Regions from separate parts of the Cupriavidus sp. 01T418 genome, predicted to be linked through region 1. Evidence: riboswitches for the same ligand, from Rfam matches in the RefSeq annotation. Region 1 holds a riboswitch; the other holds the start of a gene.
What was found. A riboswitch is a leader RNA that binds a small molecule or an ion and turns the genes downstream of it on or off. The one in region 1 is predicted to bind S-adenosylmethionine.
Positions count from the first base shown of each region.

Region 2: linked by a shared signal. The riboswitch ahead of AC1DQ3_RS15565 (DUF3293 domain-containing protein) and the one ahead of AC1DQ3_RS04105 (DUF3293 domain-containing protein) in region 1 are both predicted to bind S-adenosylmethionine.

Region 1 is NZ_JBFTQG010000002.1:426,387-433,498, reverse strand. It holds gene AC1DQ3_RS04120 (ADP-ribosylglycohydrolase family protein) at 5-1,006, opposite strand; gene metK (methionine adenosyltransferase) at 1,121-2,263, opposite strand; gene AC1DQ3_RS04110 (hypothetical protein) at 2,324-2,806, opposite strand; gene AC1DQ3_RS04105 (DUF3293 domain-containing protein) at 3,061-3,489, opposite strand; SAM-I-IV-variant riboswitch at 3,518-3,623, opposite strand; gene AC1DQ3_RS04100 (restriction endonuclease subunit S) at 3,992-5,338, opposite strand; gene AC1DQ3_RS04095 (class I SAM-dependent DNA methyltransferase) at 5,335-6,774, opposite strand; gene hsdR (type I restriction-modification system endonuclease) at 6,784-7,112, opposite strand, start outside.
Region 2 is NZ_JBFTQG010000013.1:32,125-39,236, forward strand. It holds gene AC1DQ3_RS15530 (WD40/YVTN/BNR-like repeat-containing protein) at 1-74, opposite strand, end outside; gene AC1DQ3_RS15535 (ubiquitin family protein) at 123-392, opposite strand; gene AC1DQ3_RS15540 (nucleotide pyrophosphohydrolase) at 668-1,003, opposite strand; gene AC1DQ3_RS15545 (hypothetical protein) at 1,141-1,338, opposite strand; gene AC1DQ3_RS15550 (outer membrane beta-barrel protein) at 1,745-3,211, opposite strand; partial or broken gene AC1DQ3_RS15555 (response regulator) at 3,662-3,862, shown strand; gene AC1DQ3_RS15560 (ADP-ribosylglycohydrolase family protein) at 3,875-4,999, opposite strand; gene AC1DQ3_RS15565 (DUF3293 domain-containing protein) at 5,023-5,454, opposite strand; SAM-I-IV-variant riboswitch at 5,483-5,595, opposite strand; gene AC1DQ3_RS15570 (DUF6946 family protein) at 5,707-6,432, shown strand; gene AC1DQ3_RS15575 (hypothetical protein) at 6,573-6,917, shown strand.

The sequences.
Region 1 (7,112 bases):
CCCATCAGGTTCCATGAGCGCCTTCTTCTTGACCTTTTGCGAGCAACGCAGAAGTCAACGGCGCAGCAATCTCAAATCCACGTAGCTGCTTAAGCCATCGCGTCGGAATACCGCCCAGCCCGAAGCGGATGCCGGCCAGGCCCCCTGCGACGCAGGCGGTCGTATCGGTGTCATTTCCGAACAGGACGGCCGTCCTGACGACGTCCTCGAACGTCGACTCTTCGAGCGCGCGCCGCGCCGACCAGATCGTGTCGAGCACGTAGCCCGTGCCACGCGGCGCGTCATGTTTCGGGAAACCTCGCAGGATGTCCAACTCGCGGAGATATTCGCTGCCTTTCCGCTCATCGGGCCACGCTTTATAGACCGTTTCGAGACGACTGTCTGCGGATGCCCACGGGTCCGCCAGACCGCGCAGATAGCCGGTGGCGACCAGACAATAGAAAGCGCACGCGACCTGCGAGCGCGCATGGGCATGCGTGGGTAGCGATTGCAGGTGGGCCCCGCGCACGAGTGCCGAGTCGGTCCCCGCATGCAGAAGCGCCAAGGGCAGACAGCGCATTAGACTGCCGTTGCCATTGTCCATGACATCGGCCCCACCCGATTCACGCGGCGACGCGCCGTCGCGCAGATTGTCCAGTGCGTCGGCAGTCTGGATGCCGACATCGAAGACCCGCCCATCAACGGCCAGATAGCCACGGTCCAGCCAGCGCAGCAGCCGGTCGGCGAAATCGACCAGCGAGAAGTGTTCGTGCTCGACCAGGGTGGCCAGCAGACACAGGGCCTGCGCACCGTCGTCGGACCAGGTCCCTATCGGCACACCGGTGTGCGCGCGCGGAAATCCAGCTGGCGGCTGCATCTCGATGGCCTTGCGCGCCGGCAACTGCTGCGCTGGGTGAAACTCATACGGTACGCCAAGCGCATCGCCCACCAGCACGCCCACAAGGCCACCCAGCTTGGCATGGGCGGGGTGCCACTGTGCCAACCCCAAAAATCCATCATGGCTCATTCGGTATCCTCCTTGACTGTCTTCCTTGCGACATCCGCCTCGTCGGCGATTGCCACCCTATCTTTTGCACTCATGGCCCGCAGGCCTGGCAGCGCTCTCGCGCGGGTCATCCCATCACTGTTCCCAAGGCAGACTGACATCCTCCCGGCCGAAATGGCCGTAGGCCGCGGTCGGATAGTAGATAGGACGCAGCAGGTCCAGGGTTTCAATGATCCCCTGCGGCCGCAGGTCGAACTCGCGCGCAAGCTCGGCAGCGATGTCGCGCCGTGATTCGACCTCGGTCCCGTACGTCTCGACCAGGAAGCTGACCGGCTCCGCCTCGCCGATCGCGTAGGCGAGCTGCACCAGGGCACGCCGCGCCCAGCCGCGCGCCACGACCTGCCTCGCTAGGTAACGAGCCATATAGGCCGCCGAGCGGTCCACCTTGGAGGGGTCCTTACCGGAGAAGGCGCCGCCGCCATGGGGCGCCGCGCCGCCATAGGTGTCGACGATGATCTTGCGGCCAGTCAGTCCAGCATCGCCCTTCGGGCCACCTGTGACGAAGCGCCCGGTCGGGTTGATCAGGCGGCGCAGTCCTTTGGCGCGGAAGTGCGCCGGGATCACCGGCTCGATCACATGCTCCAGCACCGCGGCGCGCAGCGCTTCCAACTCGATGCCCGCATCATGCTGCGTCGATAGCACCACGGCCTCAATCTGCGTGGGGCGGCCGTCGACGTAGCGGATGCTCACCTGCGACTTCGCATCCGGCTGAAGCCAGGGCACGATGCCCTGCTCCCGCAGTTCGGCCTGGCGCCGCACGAGCCGGTGCGCGTAGACGATCGGCGCCGGCATCAGCTCCGGCGTCTCGTCGGTGGCATAGCCGAACATTAGCCCCTGGTCCCCCGCGCCCAGGATGCCGTCGGCGCGATCGACACCTTGGTTGATGTCCTGCGACTGGCCATTGAAGCGGATCTGGACTTCGCAGTGCTGCGGGTCGATGCCCGTTTCGGCATCGCGGTAGCCCGTTTCGCGCAGCACCTCGCGCACCAGCGCCTCGGCCGACTCTCGCACCGCCTCGAAATCATCGCGGCGTCGCGTCTTGAACTCGCCGGCTACGACCACGCACTGGTCCGCTAACAGCGTCTCGCAAGCAACCCGCGCATGAGGATCGCGCGCCAGGAAGGCATCCAGGATGCGATCGGAAATGCGGTCGGCCAACTTGTCCGGATGGCCGGCGGAAACCGACTCCGAGGAAAAAAGCCCGTTGCGAATTGTCATGAATCTCTCCTGTTGTGCCGCGCCCGCTTGCTGTCGGCAGCACTAGGGCTCCACCCGTTGTCATCGAATGGAAAACGTATAGCCGAAGGTCAGCTCGGGCCAGGGTGTAGGAAGGACCTGGCCGGCTTTGTATAGCCCGCGGCCGTACTTCCTATAGAAGATCGCCAACGCAAACAGCGGGGCGTAGACCGGTGGCCCCGCGCGCGAGAAGCCGAGGTAGGTCAGCTCTCCCGCACTGGCCGAAAAAGCCGCGTGGACAGCATGGAAGAACGCGTCGCTCTTCGTCACGCATCCGTGCTCGTCGGCGATCAGCTTCGCGTACTTCCGGCTTCGCTCTTGGCTGGCATTGGTGTAGAGCCCCATCAGATCGGCCTGTTCGTGGTCTCCGATGATTTCGACGCGCACACGCTGCGGCACACGCTGCGCCAGGTACATAGGGAAATGCACCAGATCGAAGCTGTGCCTGCGTAAAGCGTCGTCGTCGACGGTGATGGTGGCGTGAGACATATCCCCCGCCTTCGGCATGCAGTCGTCAGCGGGCATGCGTCAACACCGCGGGAATGGGCTGCGGCAACGCCGGATGCCTCTCACCAGCGAGGTACTGGGCCTGGGGTAGGTATGAAGCAGTCGCGTCCCGGCGGACGGCTGGGAGGCAAGTAGGGATGGCAGGCATCTCGATCTCCTGTTTAGCCGCGTTTGACGAATTGTCGGGGGCGGCAAGCTGGAACAAATCCCCCGGTCCATTCCCCCATGCGGGGCGGCAGACCAGCCGTTTCTCAATCCGAGTCTGTCTAAAACTATCGCAAGAGAATCAATTGCGGCATGGCATCCGCGCCGGACCGGACGATGGCGTTCTGGCCGAATTGCGTACCCAGTGCCTTCGCGTCGTCCAAGGCAAGGCCAAGCGTAAGGAAGCTCTCCTCGCCCGGCCATCCATTGACAGGATGCTGGCCGATGCCGCCGATGAAGCGGAATCCGCGTTGCTGCAGGGTGTGCGCCAATGCCCGCTGCCGCTCAAGATTGCAGGCCGGCTCCCGCTGCTCGCTAAAGGGATTGCACGCCGTGATGAAGGCGCTGCAGGCCACGCCGTCCGTATCGTGCAGTGCAGCCAGCACGGGGTTGGCCTCGCCCACCTTCTGGGTGGGCGGGGTGCCGCCGTGCACGTGGTAGTGGGTTTCCAGATAAGCCTGGATGATGTCTTTAGGAATTTCCGAGTCAGAAAACAAAAAACCCTCCGTTGAAGGAGGGTCGACGCGTTACCCGCTTGGTTGCTCCTACAGGAGCCACATCCGCTTTCGCGATCCACCTTGCCCGGGGAGGCAGGTTGGCATGGGCGTCGACCCAATTCATAATGTTCGTCTATTAGAGCACACGCTATCGCAGTACGTCAAGCGCCGACATTGTCGGGGGCAGAATTCCGTGCAAACTAACACGGAGATGAAACCCAGATCCACAACTTTGCCCGCGGCCTACATCACCTCGCGCAGTTCTCCAAAGCGGGCCAGTGGTGGGCGGATTCCGTTGCACTTGAGTGCAGGGCTATGCCGGCATTGCTGCGGTTTGCAAAGAGTCCTAGTAGCTTGCGGTCCATGACAAATTGGGGCCACCGTTCGCGACTCTTCACGTTGTTCGCAATGAAAGCCTGGACCTTATGCCTGACAAGCTAATCGGACACTGGCACGTGACATCCCGTACGTCTGCACCCGCGAGCGTTGGCTCTAGCTAGCCTCATGAATCCAGTGAGCCGCAGGATCGCTTAACCCGCCTCCTACCCGGCGCAGCAAACGCCGCCGACTCCGCCCTCACCCGCTCCAGCAGCTTCTCGGCCGACTCGTCGCTCGGATCCTGCGGCACCAGTTCACCTCGAAAGGCCTTCGTCAGCAGCGCGGGGATGAGCTTGTCAAGGCGTTCGCGGGCGCGCTCGTATTGGACCTGTACCTTGTCAGCGAGGCCGAACAGAGACTCGACCCGGCGGATGATTTCGCGTTGCTCTTGGAGCGATGGCAGTGACATTGGGAATTCTTTCACCTTCGAAAGGTTAAGGTTTGGCTGATTCCCTCCCTCTGCCAAATCACGCATCTCGTAATAGTTGGCCTCAAGCGTCAGGCGCACATAGCGCCTATCCGCTTTTGCTTGATCAACTTGCACCGCAGCACAGGCCTGATTGATTGTGGCCGGAATTGCTAATTCCGTTACTTGGCCCCGTGTTTTGCCTTCGCCATACAAAGCAATCAACAATGTGCCGGCTGGATAGATTTTCAGCCTATGCGCTCTGATTGCCTCATCGGTCACAAACTCATCTGCTGCAGTTACGAAACGCTTGGAAGTGGCGGCACTGGTAATCCACGGCGTGCCCTGCGGCGCATAGAAGGCAGGATTCGAACGCAATGGCGTAGATCCAGTGCCGACTTGGGCAACAGCCTGCACGTCAACGGAACTCCACTCCTTCAACAACCCGCACTCCAACCGCCATTCCTCCGTCAGCTCCCCGCTGATGGCAGCCGCCAGCACGGAGTGCCGGAAGCGCTTGAGCAGCGCCGGCACGCGCTCCAGTCGAGCGCGAGCTGCATCCACGCGGGCCAGCACGGCGTCGAGTTTGTCGGCGATGCGCTTTTGTTCGTGTAGGGGCGCAAGCACGAATGGCGCCTTCTTCCCTGCGTCCGTGCCGAGACGTGGCATGTTCAATCCATGACTGACTTCTGCCGCGTAATCGAGAAAGCGCGGATTCTTGAGCCAGTAGAAAACGTAGCGATTGTCCGTGGCACTGGTCCGCTTGATTGGCACGATTTCAGTGGTGCAGAAACCATCAGAGTCGGCGATCACAACCTTGTTCAAGTATGGTCGCAATTTCCCGTAGAGCACATCTCCCTTCACGAAGCTGTTCTTCGTGCTCTTGGACTGGCGATCCCCGAAGGTAAAACGACCGACAATCCTCGACGTGTCCTTCTCGATGTCCTCAAGCTCCAGAATCCACGCGTCGTCCGCGATTTCATCCGGCTCAGCCTTGATGGTCACCCCGTAGTCAATGACTTCGCCCAGCGTCGTTTCCAACCACCCTTGCGGAAATTCACTCATTCCTCTACCGCCTCCACACCCAGTTCCTCCATCAAGCCGCGCAACTCCTCCAGCGCGCCTTCCAACTCGGCCATCGCCTCCTGTGCCAGCACCTTCGGCTTCCTCAGTTCGCCGCCGTTTTCGTCCTCGTCCTTCAGCCAGGCAATGTCCAGACTGTCGCCACGCTTGGTGATGTCCTCGCGGCTGAAATAACGGAACCGCCCCTCAGCGCCCGTGTCCCTGCGCTGGGCACGCCCGTCCGGCTGGCTGCCATAAGCCTTCTCGAATTCGGCAAAGTGAGCACGGGTTAGCGGCGTGCGCTTACCGAATTGGGGCATGTTCGCGCGCAAGTCGTACACCCACACGCCGGTGGTGTTGCCCTTCTCGGTCTTGCCGCGGGTAAAGAACAGCACGTTGGTCTTCACGCTTTGGGCGTAGAAAATGCCCGTGGGCAGACGCAGGATGGTATGCAGATTGCACTTGTCCATCAGGTCACGGCGAATCTCCGCGCCGATGTTCGCCTCGAACAGCACATTGTCCGGCAGCACCACCGCCGCCCGGCCGCCAGGTTTGAGCGCTCGATAGACATGCTGCAGGAAGGCCAGTTGCTTGTTACTGGTCGGGTAGGTGAAATCATCACGAGTCGGCAGGCCGCCGCCCTTCTTGGTGCCGAACGGCGGGTTAGTCAGGATCAGGTTGGCCTTGGGCAGTTGCTGGCCCTCGCTCGACAGCGTGTCACCGAACCGGATGCCACTGTTCTCGTCCGACTCCAGGTCATGCAGCATCAGGTTCATCAGGCCGAGACGGTGAGTGTCCTGCACGAGTTCCATCCCGTGGAACTGACGGCGATAGGCCTTGTACACCTTCTGATCCAGTGCCTCAATGTCGTTGCGCTCGCGGATGTAATGGTTCGAGGCGATCAGGAAGCCGCCGGTACCGGCCGCCGGATCCTGGATCTGCTCGCTCAGTTGCGGCTGCATCAACGCGACCATGCTGTCAATTAGCACGCGCGGCGTGAAGTACTGGCCGGCGCCGGACTTCTTTTCGTTGGCGTTTTTCTCCAGCAAGCCTTCGTAGAGGTCGCCAAGGCCCTCAACCTTGGCCGAATACCAGTCGATCTCGTCGATGGCGCTGACCAGCCCGGTCAGAGTCGCCGGCTTCTTGATGAAGGAACTGGCGTTGGCAAAGATCTCCTGCGTGATCAGGGAACCGTGCGTACCAAGGTGGATCAGCATGACCTTGTAGAATTCCAGCCGCTCGGGCGCGGCCTGGCACTCCAGGTCGTCCCATCGATAGCCGGCCGGGAGCTTGTCCTCGGTGCCGGTTTCCTTGGCCATCTTCAGGAACAGTAGATAGGTCAGCTCGGTGACGTACTGATGATAGGTCACGCCGTCGTCGCGCAGGACGTGACACAGGTTCCACAGCTTGGCGACAATGTCGTTGGTGATGTTGCTCATTGGTCCTTCTTATTGATTGGCAGCAAGCTGCCAAATGGCTTCGTTCATGTCGGCCAGCACATCATTGAGCTGCTGGTCGAAAATTTGATTGAGACGCCGGAATCCGCCCTGCTGCCCGAACGGCCCTTCATTGATCATGGCTTCGTCCAACACGATGTTCGCCTTGACTTGCTTGGCCAGCCGCTTGAGCCAGTCCTGCTGGACCGGCGTTAGCTTGCGCTGCTGGCTGATGCGCCGTACTGCATCGTCCACGCGCTGGTCGAACGACATCAGCGGATCGCCTAAGGCAGCCTGACGGACGAACCCGAGCACGCGCGCGGCGATCTCGTGGTTTGATT
Region 2 (7,112 bases), on a different contig from region 1:
CGCCATGCGCCGGCGCTGTCGCGCTGCAACATCAGCAAGCCCTTGCGCGTGCCAACGAGAAGCCGATCGCTCATGCTGGACTCCAGACTTCAGTGGCGTGCCTTCGACGGCACCGCGCATCGTCAACCGCCAGACAGCGCCTGCACCACGTAGATCTGGCTGCACTCGCCTACGCGGTCACTCAAGCGCCGGCGGTCCCGAATGGCGGAGCCGTCGACAAAGACGGCCACGTGCCGCCGCAACTGGCCCTGGTCGTCGAGGATATAGCCGCGCAGTTCCGGCTGCTCACTGAAAGCGCGTTCCAGGGCGGCACACACGGTAGCCGCGGACACTTCGCGTTCCGGGCTGGGGACATGGCGCTGGATGGCGGCGGCAAAGACGAGTCGTGTCATGGCTGGCGGTCCCGCTGGCGATGGATGCGAACGTCTTGCAGTGTAGGAAATAATGTGGGTAATGAGCGTGCGGTTGCGCTCCTTGAACGGGCGGAATGCGCTATCGCGCACGTGTTCGCCATATTGCAATGCAGCATCCGAAGCAATCCTGCGTGCCCGGCGCGCTTGCAGCCTGCAGCAGCGCGGCCCCCGGAGGCGAGGGGAGCAAACCATCGGCCACATCAGCGGTGCACATCCCTGTTGGCCGCAACGTATGGCCTGAGCGTCGCACTATCTCAACCCGCGCCGCCGGTCTTCAGCGGATACTTCAGCGCATTCATTTTCATCTTGGCTTTCACCGCCGCATCCAGGTCCACATTGAGTTCGCTGAGCAACTGCGCCAGGTAGATCGTGATGTCCGCCAGTTCCTGCTCCACATGCTCGCGCTCATCGGTGGACATGATCTCGCGCGCTTCGTCCTCGGTCTTCCACTGGAAGATCTCGACCAGTTCGGCCACTTCCACGCTGAGCGCCATGGCCAGGTTCTTGGGGCTGTGGTACTGACCCCAGCCGCGCGCCTCGCCGAATGCGGCAGCGGCTTGCTGGAGGTTTTTAATGTCGATCAAGGTCATGGCGTGGAGGAACGAAGTGGTCTTGCGACGCATATTGAACCATATCCGTTCGTCCACGTATCCAGTAGCCACCCCGCCGCCGCCATGCCTTGCCCTGCGTGCCGCCACGATCAGCACGCCAATGCTTCCACCGTGATTCAGGGATGGCCTGCATGCCCCTTCGCCAGCAGGGGGGCCGGTACCGCGCCGCTGGCCGGCCCCGCTTTCGCCTGCCTCTTGTCCGCCATGGCCTTGTCGATCACCTTCTGCTGTGCCAGATCGTGAAACGCGTGGGCCTGGACGGGCAGTACCAGAACGGGAACCAGCGTGAGCAGGGCTAACGTAAACCTCTTCATTGCAAGACTCCTTTTGACGAGTGCAAAGTGTCAAGTGTCAGATGTCGATTTTCATGCGGGCCAGTCGCCATAGCCGCATGCGGGCAAGGGCGATCCGGCCGTTGCCAGCACGCTGCAGCGCTGCGGCGGCCTGTATGCCGGAACAATGTCCGACCATGCAAGACGACGGGGCGGGCGCCGGATGCGTGGGTTTCCTGGCATCTCGGCGTCGACCGCGCGGGCGACCGACGGCGCTACCGATATAGCCGGGGCGACCGGCACGGAGCCGGCCACCCTTTTCCCCGTCATTCCGATGCCAACGCCCCTGATGGCCCCGATGCCGAGAGCGCAGGCCATGATGATGGCGCCAGCCATAAGTGTTCCGCTACGCAGGGTGCCGGGGTAAGTCACACGCTTCCTTTATTGTTCAGAACCTCATGATCAAATCGGCCGCCACCATGGTCTGCACCCGTTTCGTGCCGCCGTTGAAGGCAGGGCTGCTCGCCGTGTAGCGGTTGATCTCGGGTCGGAACAGGAGCGACTGATTGAAGAAGTGTGTCCAGCTCAGCGCTTCACCCCAGTATCTGGCCGGCGTACCCGTGCGCTGCCCTTGGCGGTCGTCCATGTATTCGAGGCGGGCCGAAATACTATCCTTCGAGCTGAACTGCCAGTTCAGATAGTCCACGACTGCAATTTCGCTGGTGTTGAAGCGCCTGCTCGGGTCGGTAAAGTAGGTGCTGTTCAGGCAGCCGTTGGGGGTCGCCGGACCGTCGCTGCCAACCTGGCCGGTACAGACGGGGACGTTGTTCTCTTTCATGTACCACGCCTCGACCGCGTTGTTCAGCGTCTGGCTAAAGCGGTGACTCCAGGTTGCCACCCACTGGTTGACGTTGTTGTAGGCATAGTTGGCGCCATTGATCGAGTTCGCGCAGCCATAGATCGAGTCCGAATTTGCATCGTTGATCCACTGCGCGCAGAGCAGCGGCGAAAGCTTCGAGCCCGAGGTACCGGGCAAGGTATCGTTACCACCGGTCAGGCCGAACTGCACCGTCCAGTTTTTGTTCAGCTTGATGGAATCGACCACGCCGACCTGCGTATAGGGGTCATACGAGTAGAGCAGCGAGTGGCTGAACATGTAATTGTCCGGCGCCAGCTGGGCTTCGATGTCGGGCAGCGAGATAAAGCGGCCCACGCGGATGTTCATGCCCTGCGCAATGCCGGGAATGTAGGTATCGACATACGCCATCGGCATATCGAAACCGTATTGCTTGTTCTTGCTGAGCAACTGGTTGCTCCAGAACCCCTTCATGGTGGTAAAGCGGTAGTCCATGCCGTACAACAGGTCGAAGCGGAAGCCGAAGTCGACGTGGTCGGTCTGATACGTGTCGGGCAGGCGCGTCACGCGCAGGTCCGCCTGGTGCAGCTGCACCGAGTTGGGGATCTGGTCGTAGGCAGCCGGCGCATTGGTGTAGCGGTTGCCCGGCTGCCGCTGCGATGTGCTCATATTGCCGCCGATTTCCACCCAGCCGCTGATCTGCGTGCGCGAATCCTTCCAGAAATCGGAGGACTCGCCCAGTGCCTTCATCAGTGGATAGACCAGTGCGTTATTGCGGTCGCCGATGGTAGGCGTGCCGCCCATCTGATATTCACCGTAGGGGAACGGCGGCGAGTTCTGCGGCGCGGGAAGCTTGCGCAACTCGGGCGCATCGCCGCCGCTGCCGCCATCGCCTGTAAAAGGCCACGGCGTGTCAGGCATCGCCTGCGAGCCGTCCGTATACGCACCGATGAATTTGCCAACGAAGCTGCTGGATTCCGGTTTGGCGGCAGTTGCCGCATCTTCGGCAAAGGCGCCCTGACCGACTACGAGGCTCAGTACGCCAAGCAAGGCCGACATGAGCCCTGTGAGCCTTGTTTGTTTTTCTACTTTGAACGTCGACATGTTCGAGATTCGCTGAAATGGGGGGCCCGTTTTGTGAATTCTCCTTAACGTAATGCTTGGAAAGACTCCCCTGGGTCTGCTTTACGTTGGCAGCGATTTAGCCATTTGCCGAATTAAAAGTTAGTTAAAAATGCTGCGATGCGATATAAAATATTTGTTAACAGCGTCTCCGCAGCACCCGATTGGCGAAAATATTGGTTTGGCATAAAGATTCGCCGGCGATTTTTTATATTATCAATACATGATCACGCCAATTTTTATCCATTTTTTATTTGGATTCCGGTTTAACACAGCCACCGAAAGAAAGTGGGTGTTGCACAAACAATGAATTGTGTACGCGTGATCGACAGTGAGCGCTCCATGCAATTCAACTTGCGGCGCTTTCCGGGCGGATAGGGATATCGGGTGCTCGTGACCGGAAGCGGCACGGAGGGCATCAAGCTGGCGGGCTCAAGGCGACCTGACTTGATTGTGCTTGATATCCGCCTGCCAGATGTGAACGGCAGGCTCGTACTCGACGAAATCCGCAGATGGTCCAGCGTGCCCATCCTCGCCATCTCGGAGTCCGTCACGGAAGACGCCAGGATACAGATACTTGATGCTGACGCTGACGCCTATTCAAAGCCCAGGATACTTGCTCCAGATCCGTTGAACCAGATCCGCGTCCTCGGCATCGATGCCGATTTCCCACCCCGGGAACGCGCCCAGGTCATCAGCAAGCTCGGCGATGACCTCACGCAGTTCCAGTGGCTCCAGCCATTGCGCCGGAATCGCTTCCTCGCCGAGCAGCGCGCCCAGCAGGTTGCCGGTGATCGCGCCAGTCGAATCCGAGTCGCCGTTATGGTTCACCGCCAGCACAACCCCATGACGAAAATCGCGCGCGACAAGGGCACAGTAAATGGAGATCGCCAGCGCTTCCTCGGCGACCCAGCCTTCACCGAGGCGGGCGACGGCATCCTCGTGCGCCACGCCGGAGCCCGCAAGCTGCTCCGCATGCATGATGGCCAGCAGCGTTTCCTCGTGGTCCGACTGCGCGCACAGGCATGCCTTGGCCGTCGCCAGGGCGGCAGGCAGCGTCGCGCCGTCCGCCAGTTCGTGGATCAACGCGGCCAGCACGCCGCCCGTCAGCGATCCGCTTGGATGTCCGTGGGTGAGGGCGGCAAGCTCGGTCCCGAGAGCAAAGGCGTACCGGGGCGTTCGCGGATTCGGGTGCCGCCACGCGAAGAGGCCAGCCGGCGCCACGCGCATGACGCCGCCGCAGCCCTTGCTGTCGTTACGCGCAGGCTCGCCCGGCGTCATCATGGATTCCAGCGCGGACAAGCAGGTGTTGCCCGGTGCGCGGCGGCTGTGCAGCGCTGCCTGCCGGTAGAGCCATCCCGGCTTGTCCGCGATGACGTCCGCATGCCATGCGGGCCGGATCCCTTGCGTGTGCAGCCAGCGCAAGTAGGCGCGCGCGACGACGCTCGAATAGCTGGTGATGTCCTTGCCGGTGCCCCGCACCCAGGCACGCAGCAGGCCTTCGCCGGTGAACAACGTCATCTGCGTGTCATCGGTGATGGTGCCGATGCCACCGTAAGCCGGGGCGTAGTCCGTGATGCCGCCGGCGCCGAAGCGTTCCAGGATCCCGGCGCGCGTCATGAACTCCACGGGGGCGCCGAGCGCGTCGCCGGCTGCGCCGCCGAGCAGGCAGCCTCGGAAGCGGCTGCGTGAGGTCGGGTTGGAAGCGGGTTGGGTTACAGGCATGTCTTGCATCATTCCACCTTGGCCTAACGCAAGAGGATCAACTGGGGCACGGCATCGGCGCCCGACCAGATGATCGCGTTCTGTTCATATCTGGCGCCGAGCGCCCTGGCGTCTTCGAGCGCAAGCCCAAGCACCAGGAGACTGGGCTCGCCAGGCCATGCGTTCGAGGGATGCTGGCCAATGCCATCGATGAACGTCAGTCCGCGTTGCGCCAGCTCGCCCGCCAAGGCCGCCTGGCGGCGCGCGTTGTCCGCTTCGTCGGCAGCTTGCCGGCTGAACGGATTCCAGGCGGTGATGAAGGCGCTGCACTTGACGCCGGATGCGTCGTGCAACGCAGCCAGCGACGCGCTGGCCTCGCCGACCCTCAATGTGGCTGGCGCACCGCCGTGGACGTGATAGTGCGTCTCCAGGTAAGCGTGGATGGTTTCGGGATCGATGACTGAAGCAGAAAACAAAAAACCCTCCTTGCAAGGAGGGTCGACGCTGTGCCCGCTTGGTTGTTCCTCAAGCTTCAAGGAACCACATCCGCTCTCGCGATCCACCTTGCCCGGGTAGGCAGGTTGGCATGGGCGTCGACCCAAATCAGAATGTCGGGAGATTGGAACATGTGGACCGATTGCGTGTCAAGGACGGGCGGAGAAGGCTACGGCGAAGGCTATATTCGCGACCGAACATATAGCGCCACCCGCCAATGCTAGCTTGCTCTCGTGCACCGTGCCTGCGTCGACGCTGCAGGCCATTCTCCAGCAGAGAAAAAGATGAGCAGGATCTACATTCCAACCGCCCTGGCCGATAGCTGGGCACCCTTTCTTGCAAATCTGGTCAGGCATTGGAAAGCCGGCTACTCCTCCCGCACGCTGGCCCATTGCTGGCAGGAAGCCGATGGCTTCCCGGTGGAGATCGCCAACGCCATCGAGGCTTATCCGGCGCTGCGAGGCACCGCCTTGCTGCCGGGTATTCCCGAGCATCATGTCGCGTTCCCGCGCGGCACCACCAGATCACGGAACGTCATCTGCGTACTGGGCAAATGCGACGGCCAACTGATCTCCTTCGCTGTGGAAGGCAAAGTTGGAGAACCCTTCGACCGCACCCTGGCGGAGTGGCTCGAATCGGGATCGCCGGGAAAGCATACCCATCTTGATTTCCTCACCGAAACGCTTGGCCTGCCGGAGATCCCCTTGTCGATCCGGTATCAGCTGCTACACCGGACTGCGTCGGCGATCCGGAGAGCGGAGCGCTTTCACGCGGATCACGCAGTGATGCTGGTTCACTCGTTCAGCCCGACCAATGCCTGGTTTGAGGACTATCGCGCGTTCGCTGCGCTGTTCGGCGTGGATGCCAGGCCAAACAGCTTTTACCGCGCGAAAAGGCTGCCGAAGACGGAACTGCATCTGGGGTGGATATGCGGGGCTTCGGCGTATCTTGAGCGGTAGGCAGGACGCCTTCGCGTAGAACGCGGCACCGAATGTTCGGTTCCAGACAGATCGCTTCCTGCACATGAAAATAATGGTCACAAAGGGGAATTTGGCTGGCAGGACCAGGCCGCCCGATAAGAAAAAACGGGGAAACCAGCATGCAACACCAAGCTGTACGAGCCGGAGTGATTGCAGCCTTCGCCCTGCTAGCCGCTGCCGAAGCCTGTGCGCAAATGCAGCAGCGGCAAAGTGAGACAAGCAATGCAGAAAGAATGTCAGTCTGCCAGTGCGTCGCCGACCTTCTGTTCATCGCCGCGCAACTACGCGATACGGGGGTGCCCAGGGAAGATGTATTGAAGCGAGCGAGCGAGCTTGGCGGGGGCGACCGGCTCTTTCTCTCGACGACCACCGAGGCAACGAACATTGCGTACGACATGCCAAAGATGTCGACGGCGAAACTGAAGCAGCTTCACATCGACGCGTGCAAGAAGGAGGTCAGATGAAAGCTGTGCGGGTGGCTTTCGCATAGACAGCGACGATTTGAACATCGCCGGGAATGCGCTAACTGCCAGGGCAGTCGCGGCGCGATGCGGCAACATGGCTTGTCCATTGCCGAAGAAGCGCTGGCTGCTTCGCTGTTGCCAGCCCCTGAGAAGCGAGAACTGCTCACCCGGTGAGGCCGCTGAGTGGGCATGAAG